Regions from separate parts of the Arthrobacter sp. zg-Y1171 genome, predicted to be linked through region 1. Evidence: predicted binding sites of a transcription regulator. Region 1 holds the regulator's gene; the other holds the start of a gene.
What was found. The regulator Rex, encoded in region 1, represses fermentation and respiration genes when NADH is low (regulators of the CRP and FNR family bind a similar motif). The targets are predictions, from matches to a motif close to CTTGTGAANNNNTTCACAAG.
Positions count from the first base shown of each region.

Region 2: N2L00_RS01560 (queuosine precursor transporter) is a predicted target of Rex. The motif match lies at 8,650-8,669, and genes of this name have one in related genera.

Region 1 covers NZ_CP104264.1:2,828,712-2,838,534, forward strand. Annotated here, with positions in the region: gene N2L00_RS13275 (TlpA family protein disulfide reductase) at 1-508, opposite strand, end outside; gene N2L00_RS13280 (histidine phosphatase family protein) at 568-1,230, opposite strand; gene N2L00_RS13285 (YceI family protein) at 1,389-1,928, shown strand; gene N2L00_RS13290 (hypothetical protein) at 2,148-2,867, shown strand; gene N2L00_RS13295 (hypothetical protein) at 3,036-4,955, shown strand; gene N2L00_RS13300 (redox-sensing transcriptional repressor Rex) at 4,911-5,669, opposite strand; gene N2L00_RS13305 (glutaredoxin family protein) at 5,669-5,920, opposite strand; gene N2L00_RS13310 (HAD family phosphatase) at 5,987-6,799, shown strand; gene N2L00_RS13315 (30S ribosomal protein bS22) at 6,936-7,034, opposite strand; gene N2L00_RS13320 (helix-turn-helix domain-containing protein) at 7,244-7,456, opposite strand; gene gdhA (NADP-specific glutamate dehydrogenase) at 7,654-8,994, opposite strand; gene N2L00_RS13330 (helix-turn-helix transcriptional regulator) at 9,098-9,577, opposite strand; gene N2L00_RS13335 (acetoin utilization protein AcuC) at 9,627-9,823, opposite strand, start outside.
Region 2 covers NZ_CP104264.1:315,375-325,197, reverse strand. Annotated here, with positions in the region: gene N2L00_RS01610 (SDR family NAD(P)-dependent oxidoreductase) at 1-159, opposite strand, end outside; gene N2L00_RS01605 (glycoside hydrolase family 76 protein) at 277-1,395, shown strand; gene N2L00_RS01600 (class II glutamine amidotransferase) at 1,405-2,277, opposite strand; gene N2L00_RS01595 (YdeI family protein) at 2,350-2,976, opposite strand; gene N2L00_RS01590 (NUDIX hydrolase family protein) at 3,092-3,631, shown strand; gene N2L00_RS01585 (DUF6707 family protein) at 3,704-4,570, shown strand; gene N2L00_RS01580 (FUSC family protein) at 4,567-5,583, opposite strand; gene tgt (tRNA guanosine(34) transglycosylase Tgt) at 5,793-7,067, shown strand; gene N2L00_RS01570 (hypothetical protein) at 7,141-7,350, opposite strand; gene N2L00_RS01565 (hypothetical protein) at 7,527-7,757, shown strand; gene N2L00_RS01560 (queuosine precursor transporter) at 7,786-8,520, opposite strand; gene N2L00_RS01555 (TetR/AcrR family transcriptional regulator) at 8,712-9,365, shown strand; gene thiD (bifunctional hydroxymethylpyrimidine kinase/phosphomethylpyrimidine kinase) at 9,459-9,823, shown strand, end outside.

The DNA.
Region 1 (9,823 bases):
AGTTGGTCATGGCCAGCAGCACGCCGCCGTCCTTGTCCCGGAAACTGGGGTACGGAATGTTGAAGTTCCGTTCGAAGGCTTCCGCGGTGGCCTTCTCGTCCCGGATATTCACGCCGTAGAAGCGGGCACCGGCACCGGCGAACTCATCGTGCAGCTCCACCAGGTCCGGGGCTTCCTTCCGGCACGGGGCGCAGGCCGCGTACCAGAAGTTGAGTACGACGACGTCGCCCGCCCAGTCGGCGGAGGTCACCTCGGTGCCGTCGAACAAGGAACCGGAGAACTGCACCGCTTCGCCGCGTTCGGCGGCGTCGTATTCAGTGACGGAGCCGTCTCCGGCAATGTAGTTCTTGTTGTCTCCAGCGTTGGCCTGCTCGGCCAGGGGGTCATCCGTGGAACAGCCGGCGGCAGCTGCGGCAAAGGGGACGGCGAGGGCCAGCCCGGCACCGAGCCGAAGGAAGGAACGGCGTCCAAGGGCTTCCGGCTCAGCAGGGCGTGTGCGGTTCTTCAAGGATTTCCAGCTTTCATCGCGGCAGGGAGGAGCCACTTCTACAACGCGTAGTAATTCTATTATGCTCCCGGAACATTTGCTGCACCGGGAAGGAGGTCCGCGCTGGGCTCGGCGTAGCGCACGCCGGTGAGTACGGCGCCGTCGAACTCCAGGGTGGTGACGGAGGTCAATGTGCACTCGCGCTGGCGGGGGTCATGCCAGAGCTTCCGCCCCTCGGCGGCGAGCCGGGTGACCCAGATCGGCAGCTGGTGGCTGACCAAAACGGCTTCGGCATCATCTCCGCCGAGTTCCACGGCGCGCATCCGCGCATCATCAACGGCGGACATCACACGGGCAACCTGCTTGGCGTACGGCTCCCCCCAGGAAGGCCGCATGGGATTGCGCAGGAGCGGCCAGTAGCGCGGATTGCGCAGCTGGCTCTTGATGCGGGACATACCCTCAAAGCGGTTTTCCGCCTCAATAATCCGCTCGTCCGTGGCGATCTCCAGGTTCAGTCCGGCCGCCAGCGGGGCGGCGGTCTCCTGGGCCCGGGTCAGCGGCGAAGCAACCAGGTAGACCAGGTTGGCCCCCTTGCTGCGCTCTTCGATGAAGTGTTCCGCCACCCGGTCCGCCATCTGGCGCCCGAGGTCGGACAAATGGAACTCCGGAAGGCGTCCGTAAAGGACCTTGTCCGGATTGAAGACTTCACCGTGGCGCACGAGGTGTATGGATGAGCGGGACATGTGTCCCAGTTTCGCAGAGTTGGAGCCGTCAGCTAAATCTTCGAAATCGACGGGCCCATTTCACTTGAACCTTTAACCAAACCGTGCAACACTGTATGCAAATGCATGAAAGTGCCGTCGGGGCCTCCCGGCAGCACCGCTACCAGAAGGAGCTCTCCATGATCCCCAGCGGCCTCACCACCGGAACCTGGAATTTCGACGCCTCCCACAGCGAAGTGGGCTTCACCGTCCGTCACGCCGGCATCAGCAAGGTCCGCGGCAACTTCGACAAGGTCGAGGCCACGCTCGTGGTCGGCGAGACCCTGGCTGACACCGTGGTAACTGCCGTCATTGCCGCTGACTCCTTCAACTCCAACGACGCCAACCGCGACGCCCACGTCAAGAGCGCGGACTTCTTCGACGTCGAGCAGTTCCCGGAGCTGACGTTCACTGCGACCGGAATTGAAAGCGCCGGCTCCACCTACAAGGTCACCGGCGACCTGACGATCAAGGGCATCACCCACTCCGTCGTCATGGACACGGAGTTCAACGGTGTGGCCGTGGATCCCTTCGGCGCCACCCGCTCCGGCTTCTCCGCCAGCACGGTGATCAGCCGCAAGGACTTCGACCTGACCTGGAACGCGGCACTGGAAACCGGCGGCGTCCTGGTGGGCGACAAGGTCACCATCAACGTCGACGCGGCCTTCGTAGCAGCCTAGACCCCCATATCCCCCCACAGGGCGGCCCCGGACCCATTGGTCCGGGGCCGTTTTTTTGGGGCTGTTTTCCGGGGTGCGTTCCGGGGCCATCTTTCCGGGACCCCTGACCGTCCCGGCCCCACCGCGATACGCTGGATGTTTGGCTGCGGGGGCGCCCCGGCCACGCCGACGGCACCTTCGTCCAGCCGCTTCGAGACACCAACCAGCAAGCAGGCGGACATGAGCACACCAGAAAACACTCCCGAGCCAGGGCGCGAGCCCAACCACCCGACCAATCCGGACGGCCCCACCAGCCCCGCGGGTGCAGGCGGCGCTGCGAATCCCGATGGATTCACCCTTCCCGGAGCCGGTCCCGGCTCCCGCCCTGAGCCGCAGTACGGCCAGTATGCCCCTGGCGGCCCCTACGACAAGTCCGGTCCCTCCGGCTACACCCAGCCCTCCGGCTACGCCCAGCCTTACTCCTATGCACCGCCGGTCAAACCGGCGAAGGGCCCTGCCCCTCGCGAGGTCATCATCGGATCCTGGTTGATCATTGCGGCAGGCGTGCTGAGCCTCATCAACAACGTCATCACCTCCTTCAGCCTGCCGTCGATCATGACGTCCCAGGAGCAGGAGGCGTTCGCCGAAACCGGTTTGGACGAAGAAGGCGTGAGCTCCTTCCTCATTTCCTTTGGCATCGTCGTGGCCCTGATCGGCTTTGCAATCTACCTACTGATCGCGTTCTTTGTGCGGAGGGGGAAAAACTGGGCCCGCATTCTAGGCACCGTGTTTGCCGCCTTCTCCCTGATCGGCATCCTCACCATGCTGGGCGCTTACTTCACCTCACCACTGAGCCTGATTTCGCTGGCCTCCAGCCTCCTGGGAATTGCCGGGATCGTGATGCTGTATCTGCGGCCGTCCACCCCGTACTTCCGCAAGGCTCCGCTCTACCCCTACTGAGTTCGCAGAGTCCCGTCGGTTTCGGCGGGACTTTTCCCTTGCCGGATCGGGTTTCGCAGTGGAGGGGTCACACACCGGCCGTGCCCGCGTAGCGTTGTGTTCTCCTCCGGCGGCGAGTTGCTTCGCAAGGTGCCCCGGAGGTGCCGTTCCGCCGTGAAGGGGAGGACCATGGCAGCTCTGCTTCCTAACCCGCAGCAACAAAAAACACGCATTCCCCTGCGCTATCTGCACCGGGCAGTCGATTCTCCGGAGTATGCAGGGGCCAACATCTTCATCCCGGAAGCACCGCTCCATCCCCCGACGGTATCCGGGGGCTCCCCAGCAGGTTCCGATCCCGGCCGCGGCTCTCCGGACCGGGAGGAACTTACCTCCCCTGAACCCGGCTCATCCTCAGGGACCGGGGAGAATGGCAGCGGCCATGCCTTCTACCTCTGGCTCCGGGCCGGGCTCCAGGGTGTCGTCGCCTGGATTGGCAGCGGTATTCGCGGCACCTTTGCGTGGTTCGGCGCAGGCCTGCGTGGCGTATCCGCCTGGCTTCGGGTCGGGGCGGTCGGGACCGTCGTCTGGCTCCGCATAGGAGTGCAGGGAGCCTACGCCTGGCTCCGCAGCTTGGTGCGCCGTGCGTCCACTCGGATCCAAGCCGCGGCGCAGGCCACCTCCAACCAAGCCCGAACGGGAGCCCGGGTCACCTCTGCCGGCGTCCGCACGGGGGTTGTTCGGGTCCGCGCGGGGGCACACGCCGTTTCGTTCCGGGTTCAAGCGGGGGCCCAGGCAACTTCTGCAGGTGTCCACGCCGGGGCGCATGCAACATCCGTTCAGGTCCAGGCCGGTGCCCATGCCACCAGCGCTGCGGTCCAGTCCGGGGCCAACCGTGTCGGCGCCGGTGCCCGTGCCGCCTCGGCGTGGCTCCAAGCCGTGGCCCATGCTGTCTGGAACTGGATACTGGCCGCTGCACACGCAGCATCGGCGGCGGCCCAATCCGCCGTACACGCGACGGTCGCAGGGGCGCGGGCTGCCGCCCATGCGGTGTCGGTGGCGGCCCAGGCCGTTGCACGTTCGGTTTCGTCGGCCGCCCGCACTGTCGCTGACGCCGTTGCGACGGCCGCCCGCACCACTGCCCGCGCCGGTGCCGTGGTAGTTCGCACCATCGGAAATGCCATCTCCAGTGCAGCCCGAACAACGGCGCACGCCATAGCCGTAGGTGCCCGCGCCACCGCACGCTCAGTTTCGATGGCAGCCCGCACCACAGGGCACGCCACGGCCGTCGGTACCCGAACCACAGCGCGCGTCACAGCTGTCGGTGCCCGCGCCGTCGCACACACCACCTCCGTGGCAGCCCGCACCACAGGGCACGCCACAGCTGTCGGTGCCCGAACCACAGCGCACGCCACAGCTGTCGGTGCCCGAACCACAGCGCGCGTCACAGCCGTCGGTGCCCGCGCCGTCGCACACACCACCTCAGTGGCAGCCCGCACCACAGGGCACGCGATAGCCGTGGTGGTGCGGGCCGTGCAACGCCGGCTGCCGGCGAAAACCGGCAACCCGGTTCCTGCCATTGCAGCCGCATTCGCGCTGATTTCAGGTGCGGGCCTGATCAATCTGTGGGGCACCCTTTCAACCGTTTCCCGGATGCCCGTACCTGATTCGCTGCCGCCTGCCCTTGCCCTCCTCGAGCGGTACGGAGTGACCGGCACCCACTATGCCAGGACGCTCGCGGCGATAGCGATCGCCTATGCCCTGGTGATCATGGGAACCGCCCTGCTGCTTGCGGTTGCCGTTCGGGACAAGCGGCGCTGGGCGCGGGTAGTCTCCGCGGTCCTTGCCGGCACCGCACTGTTCTACGCGATGAACGCAGGAACCGGCACCCAGTCTCTCGCTGCAGCCCTGGGTGTCGCAGGAGCCGCGATCACCTTCGCCAAGGGAGCAGCCCCGTGGTTCCACCCGCGGGTACCCTCGGTGCAGCCATTCGGGCCGCAACGGCACCAGGCAAAACCGCACCATCGCCTCGGGGACCAGGCGGAAACCCTGCAGCCGGATCCGGTCCTAGCGCGCCAGACGGGCCCGGGCGGCGATCTGCGAAACCTGTGAGCGCTGTGCGTGGTAGGCAAGGATCTGCAGTTCGGTCGCCATGTCCACTTTGCGGATCTGGACTTCTTCGGGCGCCTGCAGCACTACGGGAGCAAAGCTGAGGATGCTGGTAATCCCGGACTCCACGAGGCGGTCGCATAGATCCTGGGCAACCTCGGCGGGCACCGAAAGCACCGCCATGTTTGCCCCGGTCTTCGCGAGCACTGCTTCCAGCGAGTCCACCGGGCTGATCCTTAGCCAGCCCACCTCCTGGCCGATTACCATCGGGTCGGCGTCGAACAGTGCCACAACCTCGAAGCCCCTCGAGCCGAACCCGGGATAGCCTGCCAAGGCGCGGCCGAGGTTGCCGGCTCCTACTATGGCCACCCGCCAGTTCAATGTCAGGCCAAGAGCGGCGGAAATCTGTCCGCTGAGATACGGGACGTCGTATCCGACGCCGCGGGTCCCGTAGGACCCCAGGTAGGACAGATCCTTGCGCAGCTTGGGCGAATTGACGCCGGCGGCTTCAGCCAGCTCTTCAGAGGACACACGCTCTATCCCGTCGGCCAGCATGGCGGACAGCGCCCTCAAGTAGATGGTCAACCGCGCCAGTGACGCCGGCGGTATGTGCCGCCCTTCGCCCGCTGCGGCCGACGACGTTCCGGCCGCCTGGCCGCTGTTGGCCGTCCCGCCCTCCAGATCGGCTCGTTCCGACCGGACTTCCTCGGATGCCATCACGACCCCAGCAGACGCCGCAGCCGTGTTTCGTCGATTTTCCAGAAGTCCCGTTGGACGCCGTCGATGAACAACACCGGGATCTCCTCACCGAAGCGGGCGGCGAGTTCCGGGTCTTCCTCCGCGCTGCGTTCCTGCCAGGGGATGCCAAGGTCCTCCCCCACGCGCCGGAGCACCAGGCGGGCGTCTTCGCACAAATGGCAGCCCGGCCGGGTAAGGAGGACGACTTCCGGTCCGACGGATTCACTCATATGTCCAAAATAGCCCCAATACGTCGGATTTCCGCGCTCAGGCCGGGTTTTGCGTAGACTCGGACCATGCCCCGAGCCACTGTAGTCCGAGCCACCGGAACCACAGACGCGGTGGGCAAACCTGGCGAAGCGGCCTTTTTCGACGTCGACAATACGCTCATGCGCGGTGCCAGCCTGTTCCATGTAGGCCGGAAGATGTACCAGCGGAAAGTCTTCACCATCCGTGAAGCAGCCGGCTTCGCGAGCAAGCAGCTGAGGTTCATGCTGCAGGGTGAAAACCTCAAGGACGTCCACTCGGTCCGCGACGCAGCCTTGGCCTTCGCGACCGGCCTCTCTTCGGAGGACGTGCGCACGCTGGGCGAAGAGGTCTACGACGAGATGATTGTCTCCAAGATCTGGCCCGGCACCCGGGCGCTGACCCAGCAGCATATGAAGTCCGGCAGGCCGGTTTGGCTGGTCACCGGAACGCCCATCGAAGTTGCTTCGGTCATCGCGAGCCGGCTCGATCTCACCGGCGCCCTCGGCACAGTCAGCGAGGTCGCCGACGGCATGTACACCGGGCGCCTGGTGGGTGAGTTCCTGCATGGGCCGGCCAAGGCTGCCGGTGTCCGGGCGCTGGCCGAGAAGGAAGGCCTGGATCTGCAAAGCTGCTGGGCGTACAGCGATTCCTACAACGACGTTCCGCTGCTGAGTCTGGTGGGCCATCCGGTGGCGATCAATCCGGACGCGCGCCTGCGCCGTCATGCCCGTGAGCGCAACTGGCCCGTGTACGACTTCCGTTCAGGCCGCAGGGCGGCAACACTGGGCCTGAAGTCCGCAACCGTTGCCGGGGCTGCCTACGGGCTGTGGCGGGGGTTCTCCTGGGTGCGGGCCCGCTGACAGCCCGGCAGAGCTAGCCGCCCGGCTGCTTAAAAACCGGAGCCCGCCTATCCCTGGGGACTGGCGGGCTCTGCCTTAGCGGACCCGGCACTGCACATGCAGCGGGGGCCAGCTGACAACGGTCGCTAAGAAGGATCTACTTCTTATTACGACGCTGGTGGCGGGTCTTGCGAAGCAGCTTGCGGTGCTTCTTCTTGGCCATACGCTTGCGGCGCTTCTTGATTACTGAACCCACAGAGTCCTCACAAACTTATTAGGAGTCACCGATTCCCTTCCCCTGTTGCCGTGGGCACAGGGGCTGGTTGCCGGTAGTTACTGGCTTTCGATTAAAACGTTCCTTAACAGGGTACAGCTTCGGGGCTGTGGAATTTGCCAGCCCGGAACAGCAGCCGGGAACGGTCCACTCCGTCGCTGTTATCTGAAGACGGATACCCGGGGCAGGGCTTAGGCAGTGTCTGTACGCCGGTCAATAACGGCGTCGCGGAGCACCTTCTGGACGGCCGATTCCGGCACACGGTAGGACCGGCCGAAACGGACGGCCGGCAGCTCGCCGGAATGGACCAGCCGGTACACAGTCATCTTGGAGACCCGCATGACGTCGGCAACTTCCGATACCGTCAGAAACCGCACATCCGAGAAGTTTCCCTCGTCTGCCATTTAGTCCCGTTCCTTTGCTCATTGCCGCCGCTCCCGACAGCAAGCCATGTGGAGCACCTGCGGCTGAAGGATATCGCGTCACCGGCCTGTTGCGACGTGCGTCACTGATGGCCCCGTATGGTCCCTACTGTAGTGGCAGGAGTAACCATAGTGGAAGTTCTTTCCGCGGCCGCGGGGCCCGGGCAGTGCAAGCCGGTCTAGATCACGCCCTGGGCCAGCATCGCATCGGCTACCTTCACGAAGCCGCTGATGTTGGCGCCCACCACGTAGTCGCCGGGGGAACCGTATTCCTCCGCAGTCCGGGCGCACCGCTCGTGGATGTTGACCATGATCTCGCTGAGCCGGCGTTCCGTATGCTCGAAGGACCAGGAGTCCCGGCTCGCGTTCTGCTGCATCTCCAGCGCGGAGGTGGCGACGCCGCCCGCGTTGGCCGCCTTACCCGGGCCGAACAGCACCCCGGCGGCCTGGAAGGCGCTGATGGCGGCCGGAGTGCACGGCATGTTCGCACCCTCGGCCACGGCCCGGACCCCGGACTTGATCAATGCCAGCGCGTCCGCTTCGTCCAGTTCGTTCTGGGTGGCGCAGGGCAGGGCGACGCCGGCTCCCGCGTTCCAGATGGAACCCTCCGTCACGTAGTTCACGGAGTGTCCGCGGCGCTCGGCATATTCCGAGATCCGGCCCCGCTCCGTTTCCTTGATCTGCCGCAGCAACGGAACGTCAATGCCCTTTTCATCAACTATGTAGCCCGCGGAATCCGAGCAGGCCACCACCGTGGCGCCGAGCATCTGGGCCTTGTCTATGGCGTTGATGGCCACATTGCCGGAGCCGGAGACAATCACCCGCTGCCCGTCCAGGCTCATGCCCTTGGTTTTGAGCATCTCCTCGACAAACATCACCGCGCCGTAGCCGGTGGCCTCGGGACGGACCAGGGATCCGCCCCAGCTCACGCCCTTCCCGGTGAGGACGCCCGATTCGTAGCGGTTCGTGATGCGTTTGTACTGTCCGAAGAGGTAACCGATCTCGCGGCCGCCAACGCCGATGTCACCGGCCGGAACGTCCGTGTACTCGCCGATGTGCCGGTACAGCTCGGTCATGAAGGACTGGCAGAAGCGCATCACTTCAGCGTCGGATTTGCCCCGCGGGTCGAAGTCCGAGCCGCCCTTGCCGCCGCCGATCGGCATGCCGGTGAGAGCGTTCTTGAAGATCTGTTCGAAACCGAGGAACTTGATGATGCCCAGGTACACGGAGGGATGGAACCGGAGTCCGCCCTTGTACGGGCCGAGGGCAGAGTTGAATTCCACCCGGAAGCCCCGGTTAATCTGCACCTGGCCCTTGTCGTCTACCCAGGGCACCCGGAAGATGATCTGCCTTTCGGGCTCGCAGATCCGCTGCAGGATCGCGGCCTCGGCAAATTCGGGATGCTTGCGCAGCACTGGGGCGAGGGAGTCGAAGACTTCCACGACGGCTTGGTGAAACTCGGTTTCCCCGGGATTGCGGCGGAAGACGTCGTCGCGTACGCGCGTCAGTACACGTTCCATGTGCTGCTCCTTAGAGATTTGATTCCCCGGTTAGGACTACGCTAGCCCCGCGGATGCCGGGGATGCGATGCAAGTCGGGCCAAAGTGCCTGCGGGCCGCGTCCCTAGGGCCGGCGGCGGCGGAATTTCGGGAACTGGCCGAACAGGTCGGCGGCCCGCTCTGCGGCCCGCCCCACCGTGCGGCCGAGGTTCTGCACGCCGGCGTCCACCGGCAGCGAGCGGGTCTCTGCGGCGCCGGGCACCAGCGCACCGGCCGCTGCGGCAGCAGCGGTGGCGGGTTTGGGGCTTGCAGAAACGGATGCCAGGCGGGACTCCGTGAGTGACGCGAGGTCAAAGGCCCGCAGCCACAGGACCAGTTCCTCGAGCGGGGCAGTTTCCAGCGAGTAGTACCGGCGCTGGCCTTCGGCCCGCATGGAGACGAGTCCGGCTTCGCGCAGCACTTTCAGGTGCTTGGAGACCGTGGGCTGGCTGACCTCGAGTTCCTCCACCAGTGCCCCTACGGACTTGTCGCCGGTACGCAGGGCGCCCAGGATTTCACGCCGCGTACCTTCCGCGATTACTGCAAACACATCGTCAAAGACCATGGCATTTACCCTAGCGGATATGGGACCGGGAGCATCCCCGAGGAACCGCCTAGTCGAACCAAGGATCCAGCCCGTGCAGCGGGAACAGTTCCTTGCGGGTGGCCATCACGGTCCGGTCGATCTCGTCATTCGGGTCGTAGCCCACTTCCCAGGAACGCCACCAGATATCGGCCCCGTCACCCAGCGTCTCGCCCGTCTTCACGCCGTGCTTCTCCAGCACGTAGTCGCGCCAGGCCGGGGGCAGCG
Region 2 (9,823 bases), 910 kb from region 1:
GGCGTTGTCGCCGAGTTCCGCTGCATAGGCAAGGCCCTCGGACTGCGGCAGGTCCACCAACACCACGGAGGCGCCGGCGTCGTACAGCCTCCGCGCCGTGGCCCGCCCGAGTCCGGACGCTCCCCCTGTGACTATGGCCGATGCGCCTGCGATGTCCATGCGTTCCTCCTGGCAGATTTGCTCACCGGCAGTGTCGTCTATGTCACACCGGCAGTATCCGAGCCTACTGTGCGTTGGCCGGTGCCGCATCTTCGGCGGCTGGCATAGGGTTGGCGCATGCTCTACGAGGATTCCGACGACCGCGCCGAGACCGCCGCGCGCACCGTGAGCGCCGCGTTTGGCCGTTCGTTTGCCGGGTTGCCCGGGACCCATCTGGCTGCCACCAGCCGCCCGGCCTCGCGGCTGCAGCAACTGCGCCAGCCTTGGCATTACTGGTGGCAGGCACACTACCTCGATGCCCTGATCGACGCCGGCCTGCGCGAACGCCGCACCGGCACGCCGTTCCGCGGGCCGGAGCATCCCTCGGCTGCGGACCTGGCGCCGGCGCTGGTGCGGACCATCGGACTGCGGAACCGGATGCACTACACCAACCGTTTCTACGACGACATGGCGTGGCTGGCCCTTGCCGTCGGCCGCCTGAACTCGTTGTCGGGAGCGCGGGACCGGCAGCGCCCCTACCGGAAAATCCTCTCCACCCTGAACACGGCACTGGAGTCCGCCCACACCCCGGAACTGGGCGGCGGCATCTACTGGAACAAGGACCGAAACTTCAAGAACACCCCGGCCACCGCTCCGGCTGCCCTGCATTTTGTCCGCACCGGGTCACGGGATCGGGCGCAGGAGCTGGTGGATTGGCTCAACGCCACCGTGCTGGATCCGGAAACCGGACTGTATCTGGACGGGGTCAAGGTGGTCCGGGGCCGTCCGCAGCTGGAGAGCACCGTGTTCACTTACAACCAGGGGCCTGTCCTGGGTGCCCTGCTCGAGCTCGGCGGCAGTGCCAACCTCACCCGCGCTGCGGAACTGGTGCGCGCCGTCGACACCCACCTGACCGACGACGGCGGCACCTCGCGCGTGCTGCGCACCCACGGCACCGGCGACGGCGGTCTTTTCACCGGCATCCTGGCGCGCTACCTGGCCCAGGCCGCCGTGTCCCCCGCCCTGCCGGAACCGTCCCGCCGGACGGCGGCCGCGCTGGTGGAAGCCACGGCGACGGCACTGTGGGAGGGCCGGAGCAAACGGGCGGACTGGATCCTCTTCTCCGCCAAGCCGCTGGTACCGGCCGCCGTATCCTACCCGGGCGGCTCCGCCGTCGGGCTTTCCACCCAGCTTCAGGCCTGGATGGTCCTCGAAGCGTCGGCACGGGTGCAGCGGGCCGGGGCGGACCTCACCTGAGGCACCGCATCAACCCGTCTTGAGCGGGTGCTGCGACGCCGCCGCTGCCGGGTCCAGATCCGCCAGCGTGATCAGGTGCTGCGGGTGCTGCGGGAGCGGAAACGTGCGCAGGACATTGAGGTCGCTGTCCACATGCAGCATTTCGCCGGAGTCCAGCAGCCGCCAATTCGGGTTGGCATCCATCTTTTCGGTGGCCACCAGCACTTCCGGCCGCTTCTCCTCGCGTATCTGGTCACTGTGGACGCTGATCCGGCTGCTCCGCTTCTCCCCCACCGGGCCGCCCGGCCCCTGCTGCAGGACGTACAACGGATGGGTGTCCGGGTAGCGCACGGCCCACAGCTCCGTGGCGGTGGTGAGGATGATGTTCACCGCGTACAGCCGCAGGTTCTGCGCAATCCAGGTCAGCGTTGATGCAATTGCAGCCGAAACGTCTCCGCCGTTCACCCTCGCTGCGCCGGTGATAAGGGCGAAGACCCGCTCGCTGTCCGTCTCCCCCTTGACCAGGTGGTACATCTCCAGCTGGCGCAGCCGGTCATCGAGCTTGTCCAGGTCCTCCACCACCCCGTTGTGGGCCAGGAGACGGTTGTCCTGCTCAAAAGGGTGCGTGTTGACGTCCGTGTCCCCGCCGGTGCTGGCGTAACGCACGTGCGCCAGGAAGGTGGTGCTTTCCAGTTCCCGGGCCTCCTGGGCGTACTGCACATCCTGATACGCAGCGATGGGCGCTTTGTCGACCACCGGGCTGCCGTCGGGGGCGAACGTTCCGATCCCGAAGCCGTCCGCTTCCTTACGGCTCTGCTGGGCCAGGCTGTCCGGGGCCGTGAGCAGCCAGAACGTTGCCCGGACCGGATCCTTCCCGGCATGCATACCAAAGAGTCGGCACATGTGGACCTCCTGGGGGCGGTTCTGGTGGACGGACGGGGCCCCGGGTGAACCGGGGAAGCCAAGCCGCGGCGGCTAGGCGTTAGGCGCCTGCCCCACCGCTGACGGAGGTGACGGCTTCCGTTTCTGCGGATAGGGCGCGCGGTGTTCGCTGAGCATCTGCACATAGTCCGCGATCCAGCGCTCGCGGGTTGCCTGCGTCTTGAGGCCTTTGAGCCGGATGTACATGGCGAAGCGGTTCTGCGATGTCAGTACGTCGAACATTTCCTGGGCTGCGGGAACGGCGGCGATGGCCGCCCGAAGGTCCTCCGGGATTTCCGCTGTTGCCGATCCGGCGTAGGCGGCATCCCAGCGGCCGTCCACCTTCGCGCTGAGAACGGCGTCCCGTCCGGCCGGATGCATTCTGCCTTCCGCTTCCAGCCGGTTGATGTAGCCAACGTTCCGCAGCGACCAGTTACTGCGCGGACCGCGCGGCTGAAACCGCTGCAGGTAGCTTTGCTCGTCGCGCCGGTCAGCCTGCGCATCGATCCAGCCGAAACAGAGTGCTTCCTGAAGGGCCTCGCGATACGTCAACCGGGTGACGCTTCCGCCCTTCTTCCCCAGCACCAGGCGGACGCCGACGGATAACCCGTAATTGTGCTCCAGCCACTCCCGCCAGGCCCCGGCATCCGGCAGGAGAAGCTCCGGGAGGTCCCGTGTCATAGCCCAAGTCTAGGGATGCACCCGCCGGGCTGAAAGGGTCCGGGCCGGTTCAGCCGATGGCCGAAGCGTAGCGTGCCGTGTGACGGGCACGGCACCTTTGGGGTAGAACACTGCTATGAACGTTCGTACTCCTGACCCGTATCCAGGCTGGCTCTCCGAGGAAGATCTCTACGAGGCCAGGCAGCGCCTGCCCATGGTTTACGTCGAGGCGGTGCCCGTGCGGTGCGACCCGCTGGGCTACGTCACCGAGGTTGGGCTGCTGCTGCAGGCGACGCCGGAAGGCCAGATGGTACGTTCCTTCGTTTCGGGCCGGGTGCTGTACCGCGAAACCATCCGCGGGGCCCTGCTGCGCAACCTGGAGAAGGATCTGGGGCCGATGGCGCTGCCGCAGCTGCCGCCCACCCTGGTGCCGTTCGCCGTCGCCGAGTATTTCCCCTCCCCTTCGCAGAGCGGGCTGACGGATGAACGCCAGCACGCCGTGGCGCTTGCCTATCTGATTCCGGTGACCGGTGAGTGCAATCCCCGCCAGGACGCACTGGAACTGTCCTGGCTGACTCCGGACGAAGCACTCAGCCCCGCGATCTACGCCGAGTTCTCCGGCGGACGCGGAGACCTGCTGCGCCAGGCACTGGCCTCGGCCGGCTGGGGCCGCTGAAAAAGTCGCAGCTGACAAGCTTTATATACTGGAGGTTCTGGGGAGCCGAGGTCCAACCACGAAGGAATCGCCATGTCTGAGAGCCTGCCGGAAACGTACGCGTTCCGGGTCAACGCGGAACTGCTTGCCCCCGGACAGATCCTTGTCCCGGGTGAGGGTGCTGCAGAACCACTGGCTCCGGTAGCCGGAACCAGTGTGGAGGCCGATGATTTCGGTGTTCCCGCGCTGGTGCTCGCTAAATTGGACGACGGAACTTCGCTCCGGCTGGCCTACGGATCCGCCGTCCGGGTACAGGCTCCGGCTCCCGAAGGTGCGCCGTCGGACGCTGTTCGACAGGTGCCTTCGGAGGAAGACAACGCGGCCGAAATCATTGCCGACGCCGCGGCCGCCCACCCGGAAAACTCAGCCGTACAGGAGATTGCAGCTCGCCTGGACCGTGGTTTGAACGTGAAATCCGGCAGCCACCTGCAGGATGTCCGAGATTTGGCCCACATTCTCTATATCGATCTCGGTGATGCTGAAAACGCCCTGAGGGTCTGCAACGTCATCACCGGGCTCCCCTTTGACGGGAACTTTGGCCGTTGGAACTGGATTCAGGGCGCTTTGGCCCTGGCGGCGCACATCACCCATGAGGCCGGCGACGCCGAGAGCGCGGCGGCGTACAGCCATGCCGTGCGTGCTGCGGACACGTCCGAGACCGACCCGATGAAGGCCAAGCTGGCTGCCGAGCTGCTGCAGCGCCAGCTGAACGAACCCAACCTGTACGACCGCGAAATCCACCGGGCTGCCGAGGCCGGAAAAGATGCCAGCGAACGGGAATGGCGGGTCCTGCGCCTGAACGCCCTGCTCTACCTGCGCTCCCACGGCGGTTCGCAGACGCTGTCCGACGCGGAGCTGGACCGGCGCATCCGCACCGAGCTGATTGCCGTGCGCGGCTAGGCGGACTTCCGCTTCTTTTGCTGCAGCTGCTTTTGCCGGACATGGACGGCCACCACCACGGCCATGCCGACGACGGCGCCGATCAGCGTTTCAATGCCGCGGTCCCGCAGCAGCTCCATCGGGTTGCTCGGGTGGGCCAGCTCCGTGCTGACCAGCGCCAGCGGCGTGACCACCACCTGGGCCAGTGCGTATTGCCGGGCGATGAACATCTCCGCCCCGAACTGGCAAGCGGCAATGACCAGGACCATCTGCCAGGGCTCCAGGCCCGGAAGCAGGATCAGTGCCGTCAGCAATAGGCCGCCGAACGTGCCCAGGATGCGCTGCAGGCCGCGGTGGACCCGGTGGCGTACTGTCGCGCCGATCAGTGGAACGGTCGCCGCGACCATGGCCCAGTAGTTGTGGCCGATGCCCAGCAGGGTGGCGATGGATCCTGCCACCACTGCGGCCACCGCATACTGCAGCCCGTCAATGTAGATGAGGCGGCGCTGGGCCGGCGTGAAGCGCAGGCGTTCCGGTGGTTTCCATTCCGTGCGGTACTTCTGCACGAGCATCCCGGACAGGCCCAGCAGGATGGAGAAGGCCACCGTGAGGACTGCGGTGAGCATCCCCTGCCAGAGCGGAGGATGGTTCGGGACGGAGGATATGGCGGCGAAGGCGAAGATATGGAACAGGGAGCCGACCGGGCGCAGCCGCCAAAAGCCCGTGGCAATGGTGCCGAAACCGGCTACTGCCGTGGTGCCGATGACGGTTCCCCAGTCATCCAGGTCCAGGCGGGCGCACAGCGCTGCCGCCAGGATGACGGCCAGCATAAGTGTCCCGGCGCGGCCCTGGTGGCCCAGTCGCTGGCGGTGCGGTTCGTTCCGGCCGTAGATCCCGGTGAAGGCACCGAACGTGGCGAAAATGGCCAGGTCGATCCGCCCCAGGAAAAGCAGCAGGAGAAGCGGAACGCCCACTCCGATGGCGCAGCGGATGGCCGCGTGGTGGTCGTTGTGTGCCGGAGCGATCCTGAACATTTCCTGCAGGTGCGTCAACGCGGGTGGCCTCTGCCTTTCGTGCCGTAGGCATCGGGGGTGCGGGGATATTCCGGCGGCGGGGTGCATGGCCGGTTGAATTCCGCCAATCCAACCTATCCCCGGGAAAGCACCAGCAGATATAAATGTGGTGCATCTCCCAGCGGCCAGGCCCGGCGGAAGGCCGGCGCGGAGTAAGGCAAAATGGAGGGGTGTCTTCCTCAGCCTTTTCCTTCACCCTCGGTAAGCGCCTGCGCGAAACCGCCCCTGCAGCGGCCGAACAGCGAGTCGAGGCGAACGGCGGCGGCTTTCAGGGCCGCACCGGCACCATCTCCACGCCGCACGGCGAGATCGCCACTCCGGCGTTCATCGCGGTAGGTACCAAGGCCACGGTCAAGGCTGTGCTCCCCGAGTCGGTCGCGGAGCTCGGCGCCCAGGCCGTATTGGCGAATGCCTATCACCTGTATCTGCAGCCCGGCCCGGACATCCTCGATGAAGCCGGCGGTCTGGGAAAGTTCATGAACTGGTCCGGCCCCACCTTCACCGACTCGGGCGGATTCCAGGTGATGAGCCTGGGTGCGGGCTTCAAGAAGGTCATCAACATGAATGCCGACGGCACAACGCACGCCACCGGGTCGGACGACGACGTCGCGCCCGGCAAGGAACGCCTGGCACATATCGACGACGACGGCGTCTGGTTCAAGTCCCATCTGAACGGCGACAAGCATCGCTTCAGCCCGGAAATCTCTATGCAGGTGCAGCACAAAATCGGTGCCGACATCATGTTCGCCTTTGATGAGCTGACCACGCTCATGAATTCCCGCGGGTATCAGGAAATGTCGCTGGAACGCACCCGGCTTTGGGCCCTGCGGTGCCTTGCCGAGCACCAGCGGCTGACCGAGGAACGCTCCGACAAGCCCTACCAGGCCCTGTTCGGGGTGCTGCAGGGCGCGCAGTACGAAGACCTGCGGCGTAAGGCAGCCCGGGATCTCGGTGCCATGGACTTTGACGGCTTCGGACTGGGCGGGGCGTTCGAAAAGGAAAACCTCGGCACCATTGTCCGGTGGTGCACGGAGGAGCTTCCGGAGAATAAGCCCCGCCACCTGTTGGGGATTTCCGAGCCGGATGACATCTTCACCGCCATCGAAAACGGCGCCGACACCTTCGACTGCGTTTCTCCCACCCGGGTGGCCAGGAATTCGGCGTTCTACACGCCGTACGGCCGCAAGAACCTGTCAAATGCCAAGTTCAAGCGGGACTTCGGGCCGTTGGTGGAGGGCTGCGACTGCTATACCTGCACCCATTACACCCGCGCCTACATCCAGCACCTGTTCAAGTCCAACGAGATGGTCAGCCACACGCTGATTTCCATCCACAATGAACGCTTCACCGTGAAGCTCGTTGACGACGCCCGGCTGTCCATCGACGACGGCACGTTCTTCGATTTCAAGGCGGAGGTCCTGGGCAAGTACTACAGCGGTAAGTAGCTGGTCTACCTACCGCTGTAATCCTTGCGTGCGACGTGCCGAGTTCCAGGGGTTCTGCGGAAAGCCAAGCCGGCTAGGAATTGTCCGGCTTAGCCTGGGTCGATTCATCCTCTTCCAAGGCGGGCTGGGCATCCCGTTCCTCGTCTCCGGGGCTCGAATCCTTCTCCTGGGCGTCTTCGATCATTGCCTTGGTGACTTCGTCGTTGAATTCCTCCGCGGTTCCGGCAAGATTTTCATCTACTGCCTTGGCACCGGGGTTCGGGACTGGTTCCTGATTGCTCATGTTTGTCTCCTGCCGTACGGGGGAAGTGAAGCTCTGGCGTTCCCCCACCTTTGCACACCTGGGCAGGGATTTCGCCCGGTGACCTGATTGGCGTTTCCCCGCACGGTAGGGCCCGTTGCCGCTAGGCTCGGAGCGGAGGCCTGGCGGTCTTGCAACGGCTATTCGAAGGGGTCAGCATGGCGGAAAAGCAGGGGAATCCTGTAGTGCGGCGCGGGCACGGCACTGTTGGATGGACCATCCAGATCCTCGTTACGCTCTCCCTGCTGCTGGCGCTGGTAGTGGTGGCGGTATGGAAGCCACCCTCCCAAGCGATCATCACCGTCGTCATTTCACTCGTCCTCGGGCCGCTTCTGATGTTCATGGGGACGCGGCGGAGCAGCGGACGCCGCGACGAATCGCGGCAGTGACGGGGAGCACCGAACCCGGTCCCCGCCCCTACGCTGCGACAGGCTCCAGCAGCGGCTCCACGTAGCTGGGTTCGCGCTTCTTGATGACCCGGATGACCAACGCCGTGACCGGCACAAAAAGGTACTCAATGAGCGTCTTGTAGAGGAAGCCGAACAGGACGTAGTTGAAGAACCCGCCGGCGTCGGTAATCCCGATGACCGGAGCCGCAATGGCACAGAAAATCAGGGTGTCCGCAAACTCCCCTACACCGGTGGATAGCATCAACCGTCCGGTCAGTGCCTTCTCACGGAACCGCTCCTTCATCCGCACCAGCACCATCGAGTTCAGCAGCTGGCCGGCCAGGAACCCCAGCAGGCTCGCCAGGACAATCTGCCAGACCGGACCGAGAGCTACTTCCAGTGCAGCCTGCTTCTCCAGCCCGTAGGCGTCGTTGAACCCCGGCAGCGCAATGATCACGGCAAAACTGACGACGGCGAGAAGTGCCATCGCAAAGCCGGTGAAGATGGCGCGGCGGGCGGCTTTGAAACCGTAGACCTCGCTCACCACGTCGCCGAGAATGTACGCGAGCGGGAAGAGGAAGAAACCGCCGTCGGTGACAATGTCCCAGCCGCCGGGGAGGGAAAACTGTACGCCCTTGGAGGCGCCGATATTCGAAATGACGATGACCACGCACATCAGGGTGAGGATCAGGTCGTACTGGGAGCTCCCGCGGGAGGCGTAGGCTGCAGCGTTTTTCACAGCTGCCCGTGGCTGTGCGTTCATGGCATTTCCGTTCGGTTAGTGGTTCGCCTGGCTTTCGCCGGCTGTATTAGCACTGTGCCCGCTGCCCCGGGCAGCCCCGCAGGGCCGCATCCATTCTGCCACGCCCGGTCCGCTCCTGCCGCGCACACGATTTTGAACACGTTCAAAAGAATGGTCTACTAAACGCTGAAAATACTGCAAAGGGAGCATCATTGGCCGTCACCGCCAAGAGCGAACAGACGCGCCGGCTCCTCATCGACACCGCGCTGCGCCTCTTCGCCTCACAGGGCTACGAAAAGACCACCATGCGCGCTGTCGCACAGGAGGCAAACGTTTCGGTAGGCAACGCCTACTACTATTTCCGTTCCAAGGATGACCTCCTCCACGAGCTTTACCGGTCCCTCCAGGATGAACACCGCTCCCTTGCGCTGCCGCAGATCCGCGAGGGCCACAACCTGGGCGAAAACCTGGCGGTCATTCTGTCCACCGGCCTGACAACCATGGAGCCGTACCACGCCTTCGGCGTGCATTTCCTGCGCGACGCCATGTCACCGAACCGTCGGGAGGACGACGCCGTCGGGCGGGGGAAATCCATCGCGATGTTCCGGCAGGCGGTGTCGACCGCCCGGCCGCAGCCGCCCGTGGCTATCCGCGACGATCTGCCCGAACTGCTCTGGCTGATGCATATGGGGATCACCTTCTTCTGGGTGTATGACCGCTCCCCCGGACAGCGCAGGTCCCACCGGCTGGCCGCGAATCTGGCCCCGCTGGTGGCCAAACTCGTGATCCTGTCCCGGCTCCCGGTGGTCCGGAACATCATGGAGGACGTAGTCCGCCTGCTCCGAGGCGTCCGCGGGGACGGTTAGCCCGCAGCGCCGCCGGGGCACGGCGGCGGCGCGCCGTAACAGCGCGTCTTACAAGGGTGGCCGGTTCCGCCGTTTTGGGTGGAAGATGGAGCCATGTCTGCAAACACATCCTCTTCTGCGGCCTCAGCTCCGGCCGTCACGCTCACCATCGCAGGTTCCGAAGCCACCGGCGGCGCCGGCGCCCAGGCCGACCTGAAGACCTTCCAGGAACTCGGCGTCTACGGCATCACCGCCCTGACCTGCATCGTGTCCTTCGATCCCAACAACTCCTGGAACCACCGGTTCGTCCCGGTGGACCCGCAGGTCATCACCGACCAGCTCGAAGCCATCATGACCGCCTATGACCTCGACACGGTCAAGATCGGCATGCTCGGCACCCCGGCAACCATCGACGTCGTTGCCAAGGCGCTGCAGGCCCAGGACTGGAAGAACCTCGTGCTGGACCCGGTGCTCATCTG